DNA from 3 places in the Paenisporosarcina sp. P4_D4 genome. Region 1 is predicted to be linked to each of the others. Evidence: predicted binding sites of a transcription regulator. Region 1 holds the regulator's gene; each other region holds the start of a gene.
The links. The regulator Rex, encoded in region 1, represses fermentation and respiration genes when NADH is low (regulators of the CRP and FNR family bind a similar motif). The targets are predictions, from matches to a motif close to TTGTGAAATATTTCACAA.
Positions count from the first base shown of each region.

Region 2: the regulator Rex is predicted to act here: its motif matches at 2,686-2,703, upstream of AC1DSL_RS00965 (AtpZ/AtpI family protein).
Region 3: the regulator Rex is predicted to act here: its motif matches at 2,776-2,793, upstream of AC1DSL_RS06380 (cytochrome ubiquinol oxidase subunit I).

Region 1 is NZ_JBFUIO010000070.1:1,391-8,276, forward strand. It holds gene tsaB (tRNA (adenosine(37)-N6)-threonylcarbamoyltransferase complex dimerization subunit type 1 TsaB) at 1-596, shown strand, start outside; gene rimI (ribosomal protein S18-alanine N-acetyltransferase) at 589-1,044, shown strand; gene tsaD (tRNA (adenosine(37)-N6)-threonylcarbamoyltransferase complex transferase subunit TsaD) at 1,041-2,060, shown strand; gene AC1DSL_RS13155 (ABC-F family ATP-binding cassette domain-containing protein) at 2,398-4,329, opposite strand; gene AC1DSL_RS13160 (redox-sensing transcriptional repressor Rex) at 4,454-5,107, shown strand; gene tatA (twin-arginine translocase TatA/TatE family subunit) at 5,171-5,368, shown strand; gene tatC (twin-arginine translocase subunit TatC) at 5,390-6,169, shown strand; gene AC1DSL_RS13175 (lysostaphin resistance A-like protein) at 6,202-6,886, opposite strand, start outside.
Region 2 is NZ_JBFUIO010000001.1:193,280-200,165, forward strand. It holds gene AC1DSL_RS00950 (amino acid permease) at 1-248, shown strand, start outside; gene upp (uracil phosphoribosyltransferase) at 619-1,248, shown strand; gene wecB (non-hydrolyzing UDP-N-acetylglucosamine 2-epimerase) at 1,268-2,383, shown strand; gene AC1DSL_RS00965 (AtpZ/AtpI family protein) at 2,858-3,070, shown strand; gene atpB (F0F1 ATP synthase subunit A) at 3,311-4,021, shown strand; gene atpE (F0F1 ATP synthase subunit C) at 4,081-4,305, shown strand; gene atpF (F0F1 ATP synthase subunit B) at 4,456-4,989, shown strand; gene AC1DSL_RS00985 (F0F1 ATP synthase subunit delta) at 4,986-5,522, shown strand; gene atpA (F0F1 ATP synthase subunit alpha) at 5,550-6,886, shown strand, end outside.
Region 3 is NZ_JBFUIO010000016.1:7,334-12,352, forward strand. It holds gene cydS (cytochrome bd oxidase small subunit CydS family protein) at 84-191, opposite strand; gene AC1DSL_RS06375 (cytochrome d ubiquinol oxidase subunit II) at 206-1,231, opposite strand; gene AC1DSL_RS06380 (cytochrome ubiquinol oxidase subunit I) at 1,228-2,574, opposite strand; gene AC1DSL_RS06385 (NUDIX hydrolase) at 2,864-3,325, shown strand; gene AC1DSL_RS06390 (diacylglycerol kinase) at 3,441-4,352, opposite strand; gene AC1DSL_RS06395 (thioredoxin family protein) at 4,519-5,019, opposite strand, start outside.

The DNA.
Region 1 (6,886 bases):
CTATGCCTGCTGTAGAAGAAGCATTAAGACAAGCGGATATTAAACCGAATGAACTGGATGCTATTGCCGTAGCAGAAGGCCCAGGATCCTACACAGGAGTTCGCATCGGGGTCACAATAGCAAAAACATTGGCTTGGACGTTGAAAATTCCGGTTGTTGGGGTTTCAAGTCTTCAAACGCTTGCTGGCAACGGTTCACTTTTCAATGGGATCATTTGTCCAATTATGGATGCCAGAAGACAAAATGTGTTTTCAGCCATTTATACGAATGAGTTGGAATCTATTCTGCCAGATGGTCATTATGCGTTGGAAGCAGTGTTGGAAGAGTTGGCGACGAGAGAAGAAGATATTTTGTTTGTAGGGAAAGATGTAGCGATTCACTGGGAAGCCATTCAACAAATTTTAGGTGAACGTGCTATTCGTGCACCATTTCATCAGGACTTGCCAAAAGGTTCTGTGGTAATTGAGCAAGCAATGAAGAAACCATTGCCTTCAATAGAAGAAACGCATCATTTCGTACCGGATTATAAGCGGATTACGGAAGCTGAAACAAACTGGCGTGCTGAACAGCAAAAGGCTGGTCAAACGAATGAGTGAATCAGTCAGCTATAGAAAAATGACCTTTGACGATATTGACGGGGTCTTGAGAATTGAACATGAAGCCTTCAGTCAACCCTGGACACGCGATGCGTTCGTTCAGGAGATGACAACAAACTTGCATGCGTATTATTTAATCGCTGAAGATGAAGATCAACAAATTGTAGGTTTCTGTGGGATGTGGCTCGTAATGGATGAAAGCCATATCACAAACGTCGCAGTGACCGAGCATGTGAAAGGCCAAGGAATCGGAGAAGGACTTATGCGTGAAGCGATACGAGTGGCAAAAGAGCATGGTGTAGTGCTGATGACGTTGGAAGTACGAGTTAGTAATACGATCGCTCAAAATCTGTACCGTAAATTAGATTTTCAAAATGGTGGAATCCGAAAAGGTTATTATTCAGATAACCATGAGGATGCACTGGTGATGTGGGTGGAATTCAAATGACGAAAGATCAAATTATATTAGGTATTGAAACGAGCTGTGATGAGACGGCTGCATCAATTGTGCGTAATGGAAGAGAAATCGTATCCAACGTCGTTTCATCTCAAATCGAAAGCCATAAACGCTTCGGGGGAGTAGTCCCAGAAATCGCTTCTCGACACCATGTAGAGCAAGTGACAATCGTGATTGAAGAAGCGTTGAAGCAAGCGAATATGCAGCCAAGTGATTTGGATGCTGTAGCTGTTACCGAAGGACCAGGACTTGTCGGTGCATTGCTAATCGGTATTAATGCCGCAAAAGCATTCGCGTTCGCAAATCAATTGCCCCTAGTTGGGGTTCATCATATTGCAGGGCATATTTATGCCAATCAGTTAGTGGAGCCTATGCAATTTCCTTTATTGGCCCTGGTCGTATCAGGCGGGCATACGGAAATAGTTCTAATGAAAGAACATGGGTCGTTTGAGCTGATTGGAGAAACGCGTGATGACGCGGCAGGGGAAGCATATGACAAAGTAGCGAGAGTGTTGAAGCTTCCTTATCCAGGTGGTCCGCATATTGACCGGCTAGCGCATGAAAGCGAAGAAGCTATCGCATTTCCACGTATTTGGTTGGAAGAAGGATCGTATGATTTCAGCTTCAGCGGCTTGAAGTCATCGGTCATCAATTATATGCATAATGCTGAACAGCGTGGGGAAGAGATTAAACCACAAGCGGTTGCTGCAGGTTTCCAGAACAGTGTGGTTGAAGTGCTCACAGCGAAGACATTGCGTGCAGCCAAGCAATTTAACGCTAAGCAAGTAATTGCAGCTGGTGGAGTTTCTGCGAACAAAGGATTGCGAAAATCGCTAGAAGACACTTTTGCAAAAGAAGGAATTCCGTTTACAGTTCCACCTTTGTTTTTATGTACCGATAATGCGGCAATGATTGCTGCTGCTGGCTCTGTTATGTTCGGAAAAGGGATTACAAGTACACTGGCAATGAACGGCAGACCGGGTATGACATTATTCGACTGGAATTAAGTAGGATCGATTCTCTAATAAAAGAGAATCGATTCTTTTTTTAGCAAAAATGAATTGTGATGTCAATAGAGAACATCTGTACTTATGCACATTTTGTGGACAACTTGTGTATAAGTGACTGGAATTCAATATATAGTGGTACGATTTACATTGAAGTATGTGTATAAAAACTTTTTTTTCTGTGGATAGTGTGCATAAGTCTGTTGATAGATTGATATATCAACCTTTTGCATGTGAATAAATTTGTGGAAAGAAAAATGTCGAAATTTGTACTTGACCCATATATATGGGTCTTAAATAGTAAGAAAATACCGCATGTTTTGACATGCGGTAACAGTTAATATGATTCTAACTCTTCTTCTAATTCAACCCATTCTGTCATGAATGTTTCTTGTTCTTCTTTATAAGCATCCAGCTCTGTTTGAAGGGTCATTAATTGCGTATGATCTTGGAAAATGGCTGGGTCACATAATTTTTCTTCCACAGCATTAATTTGTTCCTCAATGGTTTGTAATTGAGTTTCAAGTTCTTCCAAGCGTCTTGTGATCTGTCGTTCCCGTTTCTTTGCCTCTTTATCGATGGTGGAAGTGGATTGCTTCGCCGTTGCAGCTTCTATTGCTTTAGGACCTGCTTGCTCAGCTCGAATTTCTTCTAACTCTTTTTTCTTTTCGACATAGTAATCGTAATCACCTAAATATTCAAAGGCACCATCACTTGATAACTCAATCACTTTCGTGGCAATCCGGTTAATAAAGTAGCGGTCATGTGATACGAATAGGATAGTACCGGGATAGTCGATTAAGGCATTCTCCAGTACTTCTTTGCTATCAAGATCCAAATGGTTAGTTGGCTCATCGAGAATCAAGGTGTTGGCTTTCAACATCATCAGTTTCGCCAAAGCAACACGCGCTTTTTCACCGCCTGATAATGAAGAAATCGATTTAGTCACATCATCACCACTGAACAGGAATCGTCCTAACACATTCCGGACATCTTTCTCATTCATTAATGGCCATTCGTCCCACAATTCTCTCAGTACGGAGCGAGTTCCCGTCAATTTTGCCTGTTCCTGGTCATAGTAACCGAATTGAACATTGGTCCCGTAATGTATGGATCCATCTATCGGTGGGATATCCTTAACCACCGTTTTCAGTAAAGTGGATTTCCCGACACCGTTCGGTCCGACCAGGGCGATGCGGTCTTCACGGAATACACGGAGGTTGACGTCCTGAGAGACAGGTTTCCCAGAATAACCGACTGTTACATCTTGCACTTTCAAGACGTCATTGCCACTTTGACGGTCAATAGAAAATCCGAAATTCGCAGATTTTTCATCCCCGTCCGGCGAATCCATCCAATCCGTTTTCTCCAATACTTTGCGACGTGACTGTGCCATCTTAGTCGTGGAAGCACGTGCAAGGTTACGTTGAACAAAATCTTCAAGTTTAGCTTTTTCCTCTTGTTGCTTATCAAATGTTTTCATATCGCGTTCGTACGTCTTGGCCTTTTCATCCAAGTAAGCACTATAATTACCTACAAAACGTTTCACTTTGTGACGGGAAACTTCATATACAAAGTTCACGACTTGATCAAGGAAGTAACGGTCATGCGAAACGATAAGTATCGCACCAGGATATCCTTGAAGATAACGCTCCAGCCAACTGAGCGTATCGATGTCCAAATGGTTCGTCGGCTCATCAAGAATCAGTAAATCTGGCTTTGTTAATAATAATTTAGCCAATGCCAGTCGAGTTTTTTGACCACCCGATAGCGATTGAATTGGTTTTGTGTATTCTTCAGGGAAGAATTGCATTCCGTGAAGGACGGAACGGGTATCCGCTTCATACTGATAGCCACCGGAGTCTTTGAATGCCACTTGTTTATTGTCATAGTCAGACATGATACGCGCATAAGACTCAGCGTTTTCATATACTTCGGGATTCGCCATTTGCTGTTCCAGGGAACGCAATTCTCTTTCAGCATCCCGGTGATGCTCAAAAATGGTCATCATTTCGTCCCAAATGGATAAGTCGGAGTCAATGCCTGCATGTTGTTCCATATAACCGACTTTTGTGCCTTTAGGAATGATGATTTCTCCAGAGTCATACGACATTTCACCTGCAATAATTTTCAGGAGTGTCGACTTTCCGYCACCGTTTCGTCCGACTAAAGCCACACGGTCACGATGGTTAATTTCAAGTTTGACACCGCTTAATATTTCATCGACGACAAACGATTTATATAATTGATTCACTTGTAAGACAATCATGAATTCCACCTCAGTTCTCACTTAGTTTAATGGATGCCAGGAACTCATGCAACGACTGAACTTTACTTCTCTCATTTACTCATGTAAGATGAAAGCGATTTCGCTTGAATGCAGGAGGAACGGCATGAAACAAGAACCGCTTAAAATTCCACAAGCTACAACTAAAAGATTACCTCTCTATTACCGATTCATCCAAAACTTCTCGAACGCAGGGAAGAAAAGGGTATCTTCACAGGAACTGAGTGAAGCGATGAAAATAGATTCAGCAACTATTCGCCGGGACTTTTCACATTTTGGTGCGTTAGGCAAAAAAGGTTACGGTTATGATGTGCCAAATCTGTTGGCATTTTTCCGTCAAACACTCGATCAGGATGAAGAAACGAATGTCGCATTAATTGGTGTAGGTAGTTTAGGGACGGCATTTCTGAAATACAATTTCCATAAAAATCATAACACCCGAATCGTAGTGGCATTTGATACAAGTGCAACGAAAGATGGGATGATTAGTGACATCCCGATCTTCGAGCCTAGCAAGCTAGAAGAAAAAATACAGGAATACGGAATCGAACTCGTGATTTTAACCGTGCCTTCAAGAGCAGCGCAGGAAGTAACGGACCGATTAACGAAAACATCCGTAAAAGGGATTTTGAACTTCACGCCGATTCGTCTGACTGTCCCTGATACGATACGTGTTCATACAATTGATTTGTCCGTAGAGCTGCAAACACTGATTTACTTCATTAAACAGGATGAAGAAACGTTCACACATAATTCATAGAAGCAAATAGCAAACTAAGCAAAAATGCGTTAAAATAAATATAGACACGAGGAGGTGCCTATCATGCCTACAGGTCCATTGAGTATTTTATTGATTGTGGTAGTGGCTTTACTTGTATTCGGTCCGAAAAAGCTTCCTGAACTGGGACGAGCATTCGGCAGTTCGCTTCGCGAATTCAAAAATGCAACAAGAGGTCTAGTCGATGACGACGAAGATGACGATCATAAAAAGAAGAAAAAGATAGAAGAAGAAGATAAGTAAGTACGTTAGGGTGTTTTTCTGATGGAAGAAAGAGACATGACTACAGTTGAACATATTATTGAATTAAGAAAACGACTGATGATAATCGTCGTTTTCTTTGTTATAGCAGTGATCATCAGCTATTTCCTAGCTGGCCCACTGATAGAATTTTTGCAGGTAAGTGAAGAAGCACGCAACATAACATTGAATGCATTTAAAATTACGGATCCATTTAAAATATTAATTTCCGTAATGATGGTTTTGGCAATAGTCATGACATCCCCACTCATTTTATATCAAATTTGGGCATTCATTTCTCCAGGACTCTATCAAAAAGAGCGAACGGCAACTCTTAGCTACATTCCGTTTATCTTTTTGTTATTTATAGCAGGGGTTTCATTTTCCTACTATGTCGTATTCCCATTTGTCATCCATTTCATGGCTGACTTATCAGCTGATCTGAACATTGTGCAGACAATCGGGATCAATGAATACTTCGAATTCCTGTTTCAATTGACCATTCCATTCGGTTTTGTTTTCCAAATGCCGGTTATCTTGCTGTTCCTGACCCGATTAGGGATTTTGACACCGATGATGCTGACCAAGTATCGCAAGTATATTTACCTTGTGCTTGTGGTGGTTGCGGATATTTTAACGCCACCAGATATTATGTCGCACGTTTTGGTTACACTTCCGCTCATCTTGCTGTTTGAATTCAGCATTGTCATAGCCAAAATAGGCTATCGCAAATTTATAAAGGCAGAAGCTCTTCAAAAAATCGAAGAAGCGAAACGCCAAAATGAAAGCCTTCCACCTCTATAATGGTGGAAGGCTTTTTGCTTTTAGTGCTTTTATTATTGTGAATTGGATAGTGATTCTAAATACTTTTGATAGCGTTCAATGTTCTCCATATTTAATTGAATCAATACAACAAACCCATTCAACAGCATATGGGAGATGATCGAAGTCAAAATTCGTCTAGTTTTATAGTATAAAAATGCGAATATAAATCCTGACACGGCATAGAGTAAAAGGTGTGTGAAATCAAAATGGATAATCGCAAATACGATGGCACTCACTGCACCTGCAATGAAGAAATTTGTTTTTTGGACAAGGTTACCGAAAATGACCCGTCTGAAAATCAGTTCTTCAAGAATAGGGGCAAACAAGGCAATCGCAAAAATCGCCATTGGCACTGCTTCGGCAATTTGTATTAGTGAAGCGGTATTTTCGGATCCCTGCTCGATTCCAAAGGATTGTTCAATAAGCGAGGCAATGGCTTGTCCGAAGAGTACCATAAAGAAACCGGCAATTCCCCAAAGAATCGAAGCGGGGACAGAACTCTTTTTACCCTTTAAGTGATTTAAAAAAGCACCATCTTTACGAATGATTAGTAAAACAATAAGTGTGGCCACTGCCATGCTCAGGAACACCCACCAGCCACTTGCTAACAACTTGGCTTGCTCGATTTCCATGCCTTCCCGACCTTTCAAATAGCTGAAAATGAGGGGAGCAAATAAGGCGCCAGACAGTTGCATT
Region 2 (6,886 bases), on a different contig from region 1:
TTTCTCAAATCCAATTCCGTAAGAAACTAAAACCTGCGGAGAAAGCAAAACTGAAATACAAAGTTCCTTTCTTCCCGATCACATCTTATATTGCACTTGCTTTCCTAGTGTTTGTTATCGTTGTAATGGCATATTCCCCGGATACAAGAATCGCACTTGTTGTTGGGCCACTATGGCTAGTTTTCTTAACAGTTTATTATTATGGAAAAGGGTTCCACAAAAAGAACCGAGCCCATCACTCGAAGTAAAATAGTGTGGAATTTTAAGGCACCATGGACGATTAGTCTGTGGTGCTTTTCTTATTTTTTCGACAGACATGATTTGAAAGGATAAAAATAGCTTAAATACATTATAAGGTAATTTTCATAAGGGAAAACTTGGTGTGCTTGTATTGAGAATTCAAATAAATTATATAAAAGGAATAAACATTCGCGAAAGAGAACAAATCAAAATAAGAGAGGGAATAAACACTCCTCTCCAATTGGAAAGGAACCTTTCAATCAATCATCTTGTCATATAAACGAAACTTTCTTAAAAATGTAAATATGAAGGGAGTCGAGCGTAACCGTTTTTTTCTGCTATAATAGATAAAGTTTGAACGTTAAAGGAGAGGACAAAATGGGAAAAGTATACGTATTTGATCATCCATTGATCCAACATAAATTAACATATATCCGTGACAAGAAGACGGGTACGAAAGAATTTCGCGAATTGGTAGATGAAGTAGCAACATTGATGGCTTTTGAAATTACACGCGATATGCCTCTTGATGATGTTGAAGTAGAAACGCCAGTAACAACAGCTAAAGCAAAAGTTTTATCTGGTAAAAAATTAGGCATCGTGCCAATTTTGCGTGCCGGTATCGGTATGGTAGACGGTATTTTAACATTAATCCCAGCGGCTAAAGTCGGACATATCGGCTTATACCGTGATCCAGAAACTTTACAGCCTATCGAATATTATGTGAAGCTCCCAGCGGACGTTGAAGAGCGTGATTTTATATTAGTTGATCCAATGCTTGCAACGGGTGGATCTGCACTTGTTGCAATCAATGCTTTGAAAAACCGCGGTGCAAAAAGCATTAAATTTATGTGCTTAATCGCTGCTCCAGAAGGTGTAGAGGTTCTTCAACAAGCACACCCTGATGTTGATATCTACATTGCTGCCCTTGACGAAAAATTGGACGACCATGGTTACATCGTGCCAGGACTTGGCGATGCTGGTGACCGTTTGTTCGGAACAAAATAAGTAAGGAAGTGCTTTGACCTTGACGAAAAAATGGAAAGTCATGACGATTTTTGGGACACGCCCAGAAGCAATTAAAATGGCACCACTCGTATTGGAATTAGAAAAACATACAGACGAAATCGAATCCATCGTGACCGTAACGGCGCAACATCGCCAAATGCTTGACCAAGTATTGGACACATTCGGCATTACACCTGACTTCGATTTGAACATTATGAAAGACCGCCAGACTTTAATCGACGTGACAACACGTGGACTTGAAGGATTGGATGCAGTCATGAAAGAATCGAAGCCCGACATCGTCTTGGTACATGGCGATACGACAACGACTTTCATTGCAAGCTTAGCGGCTTTCTATAACCAAATCGCAGTTGGTCACGTAGAAGCGGGACTTCGTACATTTAATAAATACTCACCATACCCTGAGGAAATGAACCGCCAATTAACTGGTGTTATGGCAGACCTGCATTTCTCACCAACGGAAGTATCTGCAGATAACCTTCGCCGTGAAAACAAACCGGAAGATCGCATTGTCGTAACAGGCAACACGGCGATTGACGCGTTGAAAACAACGGTTCGCGAAGAGTACTCGCATCCTGTACTGGAACAAATCGGCTCAGACCGAATGATTTTATTGACGGCACACCGTCGTGAAAACTTGGGTGAACCGATGCGCAACATGTTCCGTGCAATCAAACGTTTGATTGAAGAACATGACGACGTACAAGTTGTCTACCCAGTTCATATGAATCCTGCTGTACGTGAAATAGCTAGTGAAATCCTTGGAAATGATCCACGCATTCACTTGATCGAGCCTCTAGAAGTACTCGATTTCCATAACTTCGCAGCACGTTCTTTCATTATATTGACTGATTCAGGCGGCGTGCAGGAAGAAGCACCTTCTTTAGGGAAACCGGTTCTTGTATTGCGCGATACGACTGAACGTCCAGAAGGAATCGCGGCAGGAACATTGAAGCTAGCGGGTACGGACGAAGAAACAATTTATGGTTTAGCAAAAGATTTGCTGACGAACGATGAAGCTTATGCGTCAATGTCTCATGCATCCAACCCGTATGGTGACGGTGAAGCATCAAGACGAATCGTTGAAGCGCTGAAAGACTATTTAAATAAGTAGAAAAAAGGAAAAGGGACAGCCTCGGCAGTCCCTTTCACTATGACATTGTTAGGGAATTGTATCCGAAAACGTGAATTTTAGATATAGTTGTCCGAATTCTAGATAAACGTAGGTGAAATCTAGATAACGCTACTCGAATTGAAGATATCACCACACAAAATGCAGATAACCTTCTTCGAATACGAGATAAACATCGAGATAACCACTACTAAACAATCTGCACCAGCACCAAAAAAAGATATTTCATAACAACTCAGCCTGCTGTTTGCAAATTTGTCGACAATATGTCGATTGAGGCGACTTTGTGAAGTTTTTCACGGGAATCAATTGACATCATTTTACCCCTATTGTATGCTTACAAAGGGTATGAATGAGAGGGCTTTCATGTGTATAATTCACGTTGAAACCTTGTCGTATCTGCTTTCTATCAGATTCGCGATTTTTACAAAGTCATGCAAAAACGTGAGGATCACCATGCGTCAAACGAGACGTCCTTTACAAGAAATGGCCCTTTATTCGGCTATTCTCTCACAACTTGTTGGTTCTATTTTAATAGGAGTTTTCACTGGAATGTGGCTCGATGACAAAATAGACACCACCCCGTTATTTTTAGTGCTTTTTCTGTTCATTGGCCTTGCAGTCGGTGTAACAGCCATGATCTTGACCATTCAAAAGAGTGAATCATGATTTAGACCGTTATTTATGTATAGGAAGAAACTCATTTAACAGTTTCAACAGTAAGACCATACATAGAAACTACTTTCCGTTTAAACACCCTTTGCAAGAATTTCTTTCGGTTTGACATGAAGAATGTCGAAATCAGGAAGAAGCATGAATTCAGTAATCTCGATTGTCTTCTATTAATAGTAGACAGGATTATATACATGAAAAACTCTATACCGAATTGTGAAAGAGAGGTGAATGCACGTGCATCATGAGAACCCGACGGTGGTATGGCTTGGGCTTACGTTCAACCTATCAAACGTTATGATGCTAACAGTAACGGCACTTATCGTTCTATTAATCGCAGTAGTTTCTACTCGGAACTTAAGTTTAAAGCCAACTGGTATGCAAAATTTTATGGAGTGGTTAATGGACTTCGTAAAAGGGATTATCAAAAGCAATATGGACTGGAATACAGGTGGACGATTCCATGTTCTAGGTATTACGCTTATCATGTTCATCTTTGTAGCGAACATGTTAGGTCTACCATTTTCAATCGTTATCAATGGTGAATTGTGGTGGAAATCTCCAACCGCAGATCCAATCATAACGATGACGTTAGCGGTTATGGTCATGATATTAACTCATTACTATGGCATCAAGTTAAAAGGTCTTTCCGAGTACGGAAAAGATTTCTTGAAACCTTTACCGTTCCTTCTGCCCCTTAAGATTGTAGAAGAGTTCGCCAATACGGTGACACTTGGTCTTCGACTTTACGGGAACATTTATGCAGGGGAAGTATTGCTAGGGTTACTAGCAGGTATTGGCGGCGCAAGTATTTTTGGTTTTGCAGGAGCATTGATTCCAACATTAGCTTGGCAAGGTTTCTCGATTTTCGTCGGAACGATTCAATCGTTCATCTTCGTCATTTTAACAATGGTTTATATGTCTCACAAAGTGAGTCATGATCATTAAGTATAACTTGTTCAATACTTGAACAAAGAAAAAACAAATTTCAAGGAGGCAACACACACATGGAAGGTTCAATTGGTATTTTAGCAGCAGCAATCGCAATCGGTTTAGGAGCTCTAGGAGCAGGTATCGGTAACGGATTAATCGTTTCAAAAACAATCGAAGGTATGGCTCGCCAACCTGAAGCACGTGGATTATTACAAACAACAATGTACATCGGGGTTGCATTAGTAGAAGCCCTTCCTATCATCGCAGTAGTTATCGCGTTCATCGTTTTAAACAAATAATATATATATACTCACAAATGGTAATGGCGAAGTTGATCTTTGACGATTCTTCGTCATTCTCTTATGAATATTGATCGTTTTTAAACATAGAAAATCCATCTGTTTAGATTCAGATAAAGACTTGAAGCTCTTGAAGGGAGTGAAACAATCGTGTTTTTGGATTACCTCGTCCTAAATGCCACTACAGAACATGCTGTAAAAGCACTTAACACTGGTGACATTTTTGCTACTTTAATCGTTTTCATCCTTTTAATGGTCCTATTGAAGAAATTCGCATGGGGTCCGTTGATGGGAGTAATGAAGCAACGTGAAGAGTTAATTGTTAGTGAAATCGAAGCAGCTGAAAAAAGCCGCCAAGAATCACATCAATTACTTGAAGAACAACGTGCCTTATTAAAAGAAGCACGCACAGAAGCACAAGCGATTGTTGAAAACGCGAAGCAACAAGGCGATGCACAACGTGAAGAAATCATCACAACTGCACGCGCTGAAGCAGGCCGTTTGAAAGAATCAGCTGTCCGTGAGATTGAAACAGAAAAAGAAAAAGCTATCGCAGCAGTACGCGAAGAAGTTGTATCTCTATCTGTTCTTGCAGCATCTAAAGTTCTTGGAAAACAAATTTCTGAAGAAGATAACCGTGCGTTAATCGAAGAAACGATTGCGAAGGCAGGCGATGTAGTGTGAGTCAATCAACTGCAGCGAAACGTTATGCCCTAGCATTGTTTCAACTAGCACAACAACATAACCAACTAGCTCACGTGGAAGAAGATTTCCGTGAAGTGAAAGTGGTATTTAAAGAAAATCGTGAATTGCAGGTTATGCTTGCTTCTCCAAAGCTTTCTTTAGACCGTAAAAAAGAGTTGATTCGTGAGTTATTCGGTAAAGCTAATCCATTCGTAGTGAATACACTGCAAGTGTTGATTGACCGTAAACGAATCAATGAAGTAGTGGCAGTAGCTACTGAATTTGAAACACTTTCAAACGAAGCACAAGGTATTGCTGACGCGAAAGTATTCTCTACACGTCCTTTGACTGATGATGAGCGTGCGGCGATTTCGTCTGCATTTGCACACAAAGTAGGGGTGAACTCTTTACGCATTGAAAACGAAATTGATCCATCATTGATTGGTGGCATTCGTCTTCAAATCGGGAATCGTATTTTCGATAGCAGCGTAAGCGCTAAGCTAGACCGCTTGAAAAAACAACTTATTGGTTAATATTATGAAACGAAAGAGGTGACATACATGAGCATCAAAGCTGAAGAAATCAGTGTCTTGATTAAACAGCAGATTGAAAATTATCAATCTGAGATGAAAGTTAGCGATGTGGGTACAGTTATCCAAATTGGTGATGGTATCGCTCGTGCTCATGGTCTCGACAACGTCATGGCTGGAGAATTATTGGAATTCTCTACCGGTGTTATGGGTATGGCACAAAACTTAGAAGCGAACAACGTAGGTATCGTTATTCTAGGACCATATGCAGATATCAAAGAAGGCGATGAAGTACGTCGTACAGGCCGTATTATGGAAGTACCAGTTGGACCAGAATTGATTGGCCGTGTTGTCAATCCACTAGGCCAACCAGTTGATGGCTTAGGCCCAATCAACACAACAAAAACTCGTCCAATCGAAAGCCCAGCACAAGGTGTTATGGCCCGTAAATCGGTTCATGAACCATTGCAAACTGGGATCAAAGCGATTGACGCACTAGTGCCGATCGGCCGTGGTCAACGTGAGTTAATCATCGGTGACCGTCAAACAGGTAAAACAGCTGTTGCGATCGATACAATCCTTAACCAAGCTGACCAAAACATGATTTGTATTTACGTAGCAATCGGTCAAAAAGAATCGACTGTTCGTAACGTAGTTGAAACGCTTCGTAAAAACGGCGCATTAGAATACACAATCGTTGTTACTGCATCAGCATCTCAACCAGCTCCATTATTGTACCTAGCTCCTTACACAGGTATTACAATGGCGGAAGAATTCATGTTTGATGGCAAGCATGTACTAATTGTTTATGATGATTTATCTAAACAAGCTGCTGCTTACCGCGAACTTTCATTATTACTTCGTCGTCCTCCGGGTCGTGAAGCATATCCAGGGGATGTATTCTACTTACATAGCCGCTTGTTAGAGCGTGCTGCTAAGTTGAATGAAACACTTGGTTCAGGGTCAATTACAGCTCTTCCATTCGTTGAGACACAAGCTGGAGATATCTCTGCTTATATTCCAACAAACGTAATTTCGATTACGGATGGACAGATCTTCTTACAATCTGACCTATTCTTCTCAGGTGTTCGTCCAGCAATCAACGCGGGTCTTTCAGTATCACGTGTTGGTGGTTCAGCTCAAATTAAAGCAATGAAAAAAGTTGCGGGTACACTACGTCTTGACTTAGCTGCATTCCGTGAACTTGAAGCATTCGCTCAATTCGGTTCTGACCTTGATAAAATAACTCAATCCAAATTAAACCGTGGTGCACGTACAGTAGAAGTATTGAAACAAGACTTGAACAAACCGCTTAAGGTTGAAAAACAAGTTATTATTCTTTACGCTCTTACACGTGGTCACTTAGA
Region 3 (5,019 bases), on a different contig from region 1:
TTATTCTTTTATATTAATTATTATTCTTTTGTCAACAAGCTAAACGCTTGGATATTCAATCATATCCAAGCGTTTTCATTTACCTATTCTTTTTTTCGTAATGGTCCGTCTTTTGGGGCGAACCAAAATGCTGTGATGATTGCACCGATGAGGACGATGAATGGTGCGTAAAAAATCATAAAATCCGTCATATGATTGGCCTCCTTTAGGCGTGGTTATCTTTATTCCCACGAACGTAGTCTTTATTGAACAGGAACAACTTCAGCAATAAATACAAGGATGGAAGCAATAATCCAAGTCCCGCAATGAAAGCAACAATCAAGGCGATTGCCATCGCTTCGTTCGTGAAACTATCGTAAATCGTCAAATAAGGATATAACAGGTACGGATAATGTGAAATCCCGTAGCCGAAGAATGCCAAGGCAAACTGCCCTGTCAACAAACCGAACGCCAAGCCATAATTTTTACGTTTCCAAATCAGCCATACCGTTCCGACAAACATCAGGAATGAAATACCAAACACCCACCATAAATCAAGAATGCGCGCATAGTGTTCCGGATTATGTCCGCGAAGCTCGAAGATGATTCCGCCTGCTGTGATCATCGTTGGCAATGCCCAAATGAGCGAATACTTACGAAGCAATTCAGTTGCCGATCGGTCACCTGCTTTATTGGCATACCAAGTCAGGAAGACAGCCGAAATATAAAGCAGTGCCGCGATGCTTAATACAACTATGCTCCAGGTCAACGGACTCGTAAAGAGCTTCCAGTAATCCAGGACTGGATGGTCATTTACCATTGAGATGAATCCGCCTTCGGAAATCGTCAAAACGATTGAAAGTGATGCCGGGATAAACAAACCGGATAACCCGTACATGAAGGTATATCCTTTATGCCCATATGAACCATACATCGCAAATGCGTAATAGGATCCGCGGATTGCAAGCAGGATGATCGCGATGCTTGCAGGAACCAATAGCGTCGTCCCATAGTAGAATGCAGTTTTAGGGAAGAAACCGATAATCCCGACGAAGAAGAAAACGAGAAATACATTTGTTACTTCCCATACAGGTGAGAGGTAGCGCTCAATAATGTTCGTCAGGATATGGTCACGCCTAGTCAGTGTGTTATATGCATTGAAGAAACCTGCACCAAAGTCGATGGATCCGATTATCAAGTAGCCAAACAGGAAAATCCATAAGACAGAAAGTCCGACTATTTCGAGCGTCATACGAAGTCACCGCCTTTTTCTTTGCGTCTATCCTCAATTTCTTGCTCCACTGGATTCTTCTTGAACATGCGTCTGAGAATGACGACACTACCTACTCCAAGAATCAGATATAGACCGGCAAATAGCACCAGAATTAAATCCACTTGGCCACTGGTCGTAGCCGCATCCTCCACTCGCATGATGTTTCGCAAAATCCAAGGCTGACGGCCTACTTCTGCGAGCCACCAACCGAATTCAATTGCCAGCACTGCTAACGGTCCGCTCGCAACAAGCAGCCATCTGAACCATTTCGTCTGTACAATCGACCACTTTCTCCATACCGCGAATACATAGACAGCAGAAAGGAAAGCTAGCCACATGCCGATTGTCACCATCATGTCAAATAAGTAATGAATGTATAGTGGTGGTTCTTCATCATCAGGCACTTGGTCAAGTCCCTTAACTTCAGAGAATGGGTCGCCATGGGCAAGAATACTCAGCGCATATGGAATTTTGATGGCATACTTAACTTCCCCATCGTCCAGAACGCCGTACATTACTAACGAAGCATTTTCTTCCGTCTCAAAATGCCATTCCGCAGCAGCGAGTTTTTCAGGCTGGTACTCCGCCAAATATTTCCCGGAGAAGTCCCCGATAATTGCCGTTGCAATAGAGAAGATAAGGCCGAGCTTCATTGTTAAAAACAAGGCTTTTTTATGGTACACATGATTGGAGCCTCTCAATAATCGGTAAGCAGCAATCGAAGCAAGCACAAATGCCGCCGTCATGTAGGCTGTCACAACAACATGCGCCACTTTAGTAGGCATTGCAGGGTTGAACATGGCCAGCAGAGGATTGATGTTAATCAATTCCCCATCTACCAAATCAAATCCTTGAGGAGCATTCATGAATGCATTCACAATCGTAATAAATACCGCTGAGAATGATGCCCCGACTGCAACCGGAATCAGTAATAATAAATGTTTCTTTTGATTTTCAAATCGATCCCATGTATATAAATAAATCCCTAAAAATATGGCTTCAAAGAAAAACGCGAACGTTTCCATGAATAATGGCAAAGCTATCACGTTCCCTGCAAGTTCCATAAAGTTCGGCCAGAGTAATGAAAGTTGGAGACCAATGGCCGTCCCTGTAACTACGCCCACTGCAACTGTGATGACGAAACCACGTGCCCACCGTCTTGCGAGAAGAATGTAATGTTCATCATTTTTCTTGATTCCCACCCACTGGGCGATCATAATCATGAGCGGAATACCTACCCCAATGGTGGCATAGATAATATGAAACGATAGCGTAAGTTCAGTTAATATCCTACTAAAAAATACTGCTTCTTCATTCCCCACTTAAAACCCCTCCTATTAACTTCAGAAAATCCTACCTATTATCGACAACATCATAATGGTTGCCACAATAAACGCAAGCCACATTAACTTTTTCTCTTGTTTTTTATACATGTCGTCACCTTCCTTAATTCCTATCATACCCCAATTAGAGTCATTCAAAATCTCGGGATGTATCGATTTTGTCACGTCCCTGTGAAGGAAATGTGAAAACTATCACATATTGATATTGCGAAAGTTCTGAGCATTTTGTATTCTAAGTAAATCATACTTAATTTTCGAGGTGAATGCGATGAAAACGAAGCGTAAAGTGTTGGCGTACATAACAAAAGGCCAGGCACCCAATTTGGAATTACTTGTTTTCGAGCACAAACAACATCCGGAAGCAGGCTTGCAAGTTCCAGCCGGCACAATCGAAGAAGACGAGCAACTAATTGATGCATTGTACCGGGAAATTAATGAAGAAACAGGTATCACGCGTGACAAACTGTCTTTCATTGGAAAAATCCACAAGTATAACTATTATCCGAATGGAAAAGGCACAGTTCATGAACGTAATTTTTTCCATCTGGATTATGCGGGCGACCAACAAAATTGGGAGCACCTTGTGGTTTGCGATGGATTAGATAACGGCCTCACATTCCAGTTCCGTTGGGAGCCACTCGGAACGTTGCCAAAACTTGCAGGTGCACAGGATGTTGCAGTTGAGATGCTAAGTCTGAGAAGAAAGAGACATGAGGAATCGACCGATTGAGTAAAAGGCGAGAAAATCCATTCATTGATGATTGGTGGAAAACCTGTCTTTACAAGTTACTATAAAAAGAACAAAGAGCATTTCCTGGTCTTCCAGGAAATGCTCTACAAATTAATTATGGACGGTCTTGTTCACGAATGTCGTTGATCGGAACAAACACTTCAATATGACGATATAAATTTTCAAATACCGCTGGTGCATTCCCACCGTATTCACCGTCTAAATTTAGTTGGACATGATCGTCTGCTGATACAGTGATATGTTTGGCTTTTTTATAAACAACATGAGGATCTTCCAAATGCTCACCACGTATTGCAAGGGTTGCCAATCGAATAAACTCGGCAATGTTACACTTTCTCAAAATGAGTAATGTAAACAGGCCATCATTGACGCTCGAGTCGGGAGCAAGTCTTTCAAATCCACCTACTGAATTTGTCAGGCCCACAAGAAACATCATCGCTTCGTCATCAAACACTTCCCCATCGTATTCTATCCTTACTTGGGAAGCGCGAATAGACGGCAGCATTTCAATTCCTTTTAAATAATATGCGAGTTGACCAAGTACAGTTTTCAACTTACTCGGTACGTCATACGTTAACTCAGTTATTTTCCCGCCGCCCGCGATATTAATAAAATAGCGATCATTGACAACGCCAACATCAACGGGAATTGTATCGTTCGCCAAAATAATGTTCACTGCCTTATCAATATCTCGAGGAATTCGAAGTGCGCGCGCAAAGTCATTAGTCGTTCCCATTGGGATTAGGCCGACTTTCGGGCGCTTTTCAAATTGACTGATTCCGGCCACTACTTCATTTAACGTGCCGTCCCCACCAGCTGCAATCACCAGGTCAAATCCTCGCTCCACTGCATAATTAGCGGCTCCAACAGCGTCACCTTCACACGTCGTTGCGTGACATGACGTTTCGTAACCAGCCTTCTCTAATTTTTCTAAAACCTCAGGCAAGTGTTTTTTGAATAACTCACGGCCAGATGTTGGATTGTAAATAATGCGTGCACGTTTCATACACATTTCCTTCTTCCTGCTTTACATTTTATTCTATTTGCTAGGACTCCTGAGCGATCTGAAAAGTTCCCTGTCAACAGTTCAGCAGGAATAGTCCACGAAAAGAAGCCGGACATATGCCTCGGCTTGATTTCTTTATTATATACGAATGCACCCAGTAGAACAATTATGACTGTTTTTGCAGTGCTCCTGTAAATTCCTTACGGATGTCCTCGTAAACCCACAACCAGTATTCAGGTGTAGATTTGTACTGAGCTGTGATTTTCTCAATAAAATCCTTTTGCTTGTCTTTGAACGTTGGGTCATCTGATGCGGGCATTTCTTTACGAAGTTCCATCACATATTCTTGAAGTTTCGGTGCACGAGGACCCCATTTCGCAATGACTTTTCCATCTTGATTCAACAATAAGTAAATTGGGATTGATCGGCCACCGTTTGTTAAATAACGGTCCATTAAGTCCAAAGTTTGATCTCGGTAAACTACTCGGACCTCTATATCTGCCGCTTCAGCAACACGACGCAAAATCGGATTATTCATCATAGCATCCCCGCACCAATCTTCAGTAATAGCTAAAATGCGTGGCGATTTATCTTTTAATAAGGAAATGAATTCATCGTCTTGAGGGACATGGAATTGTTCATAAATATGAAAGCTGTTGTCTTTATG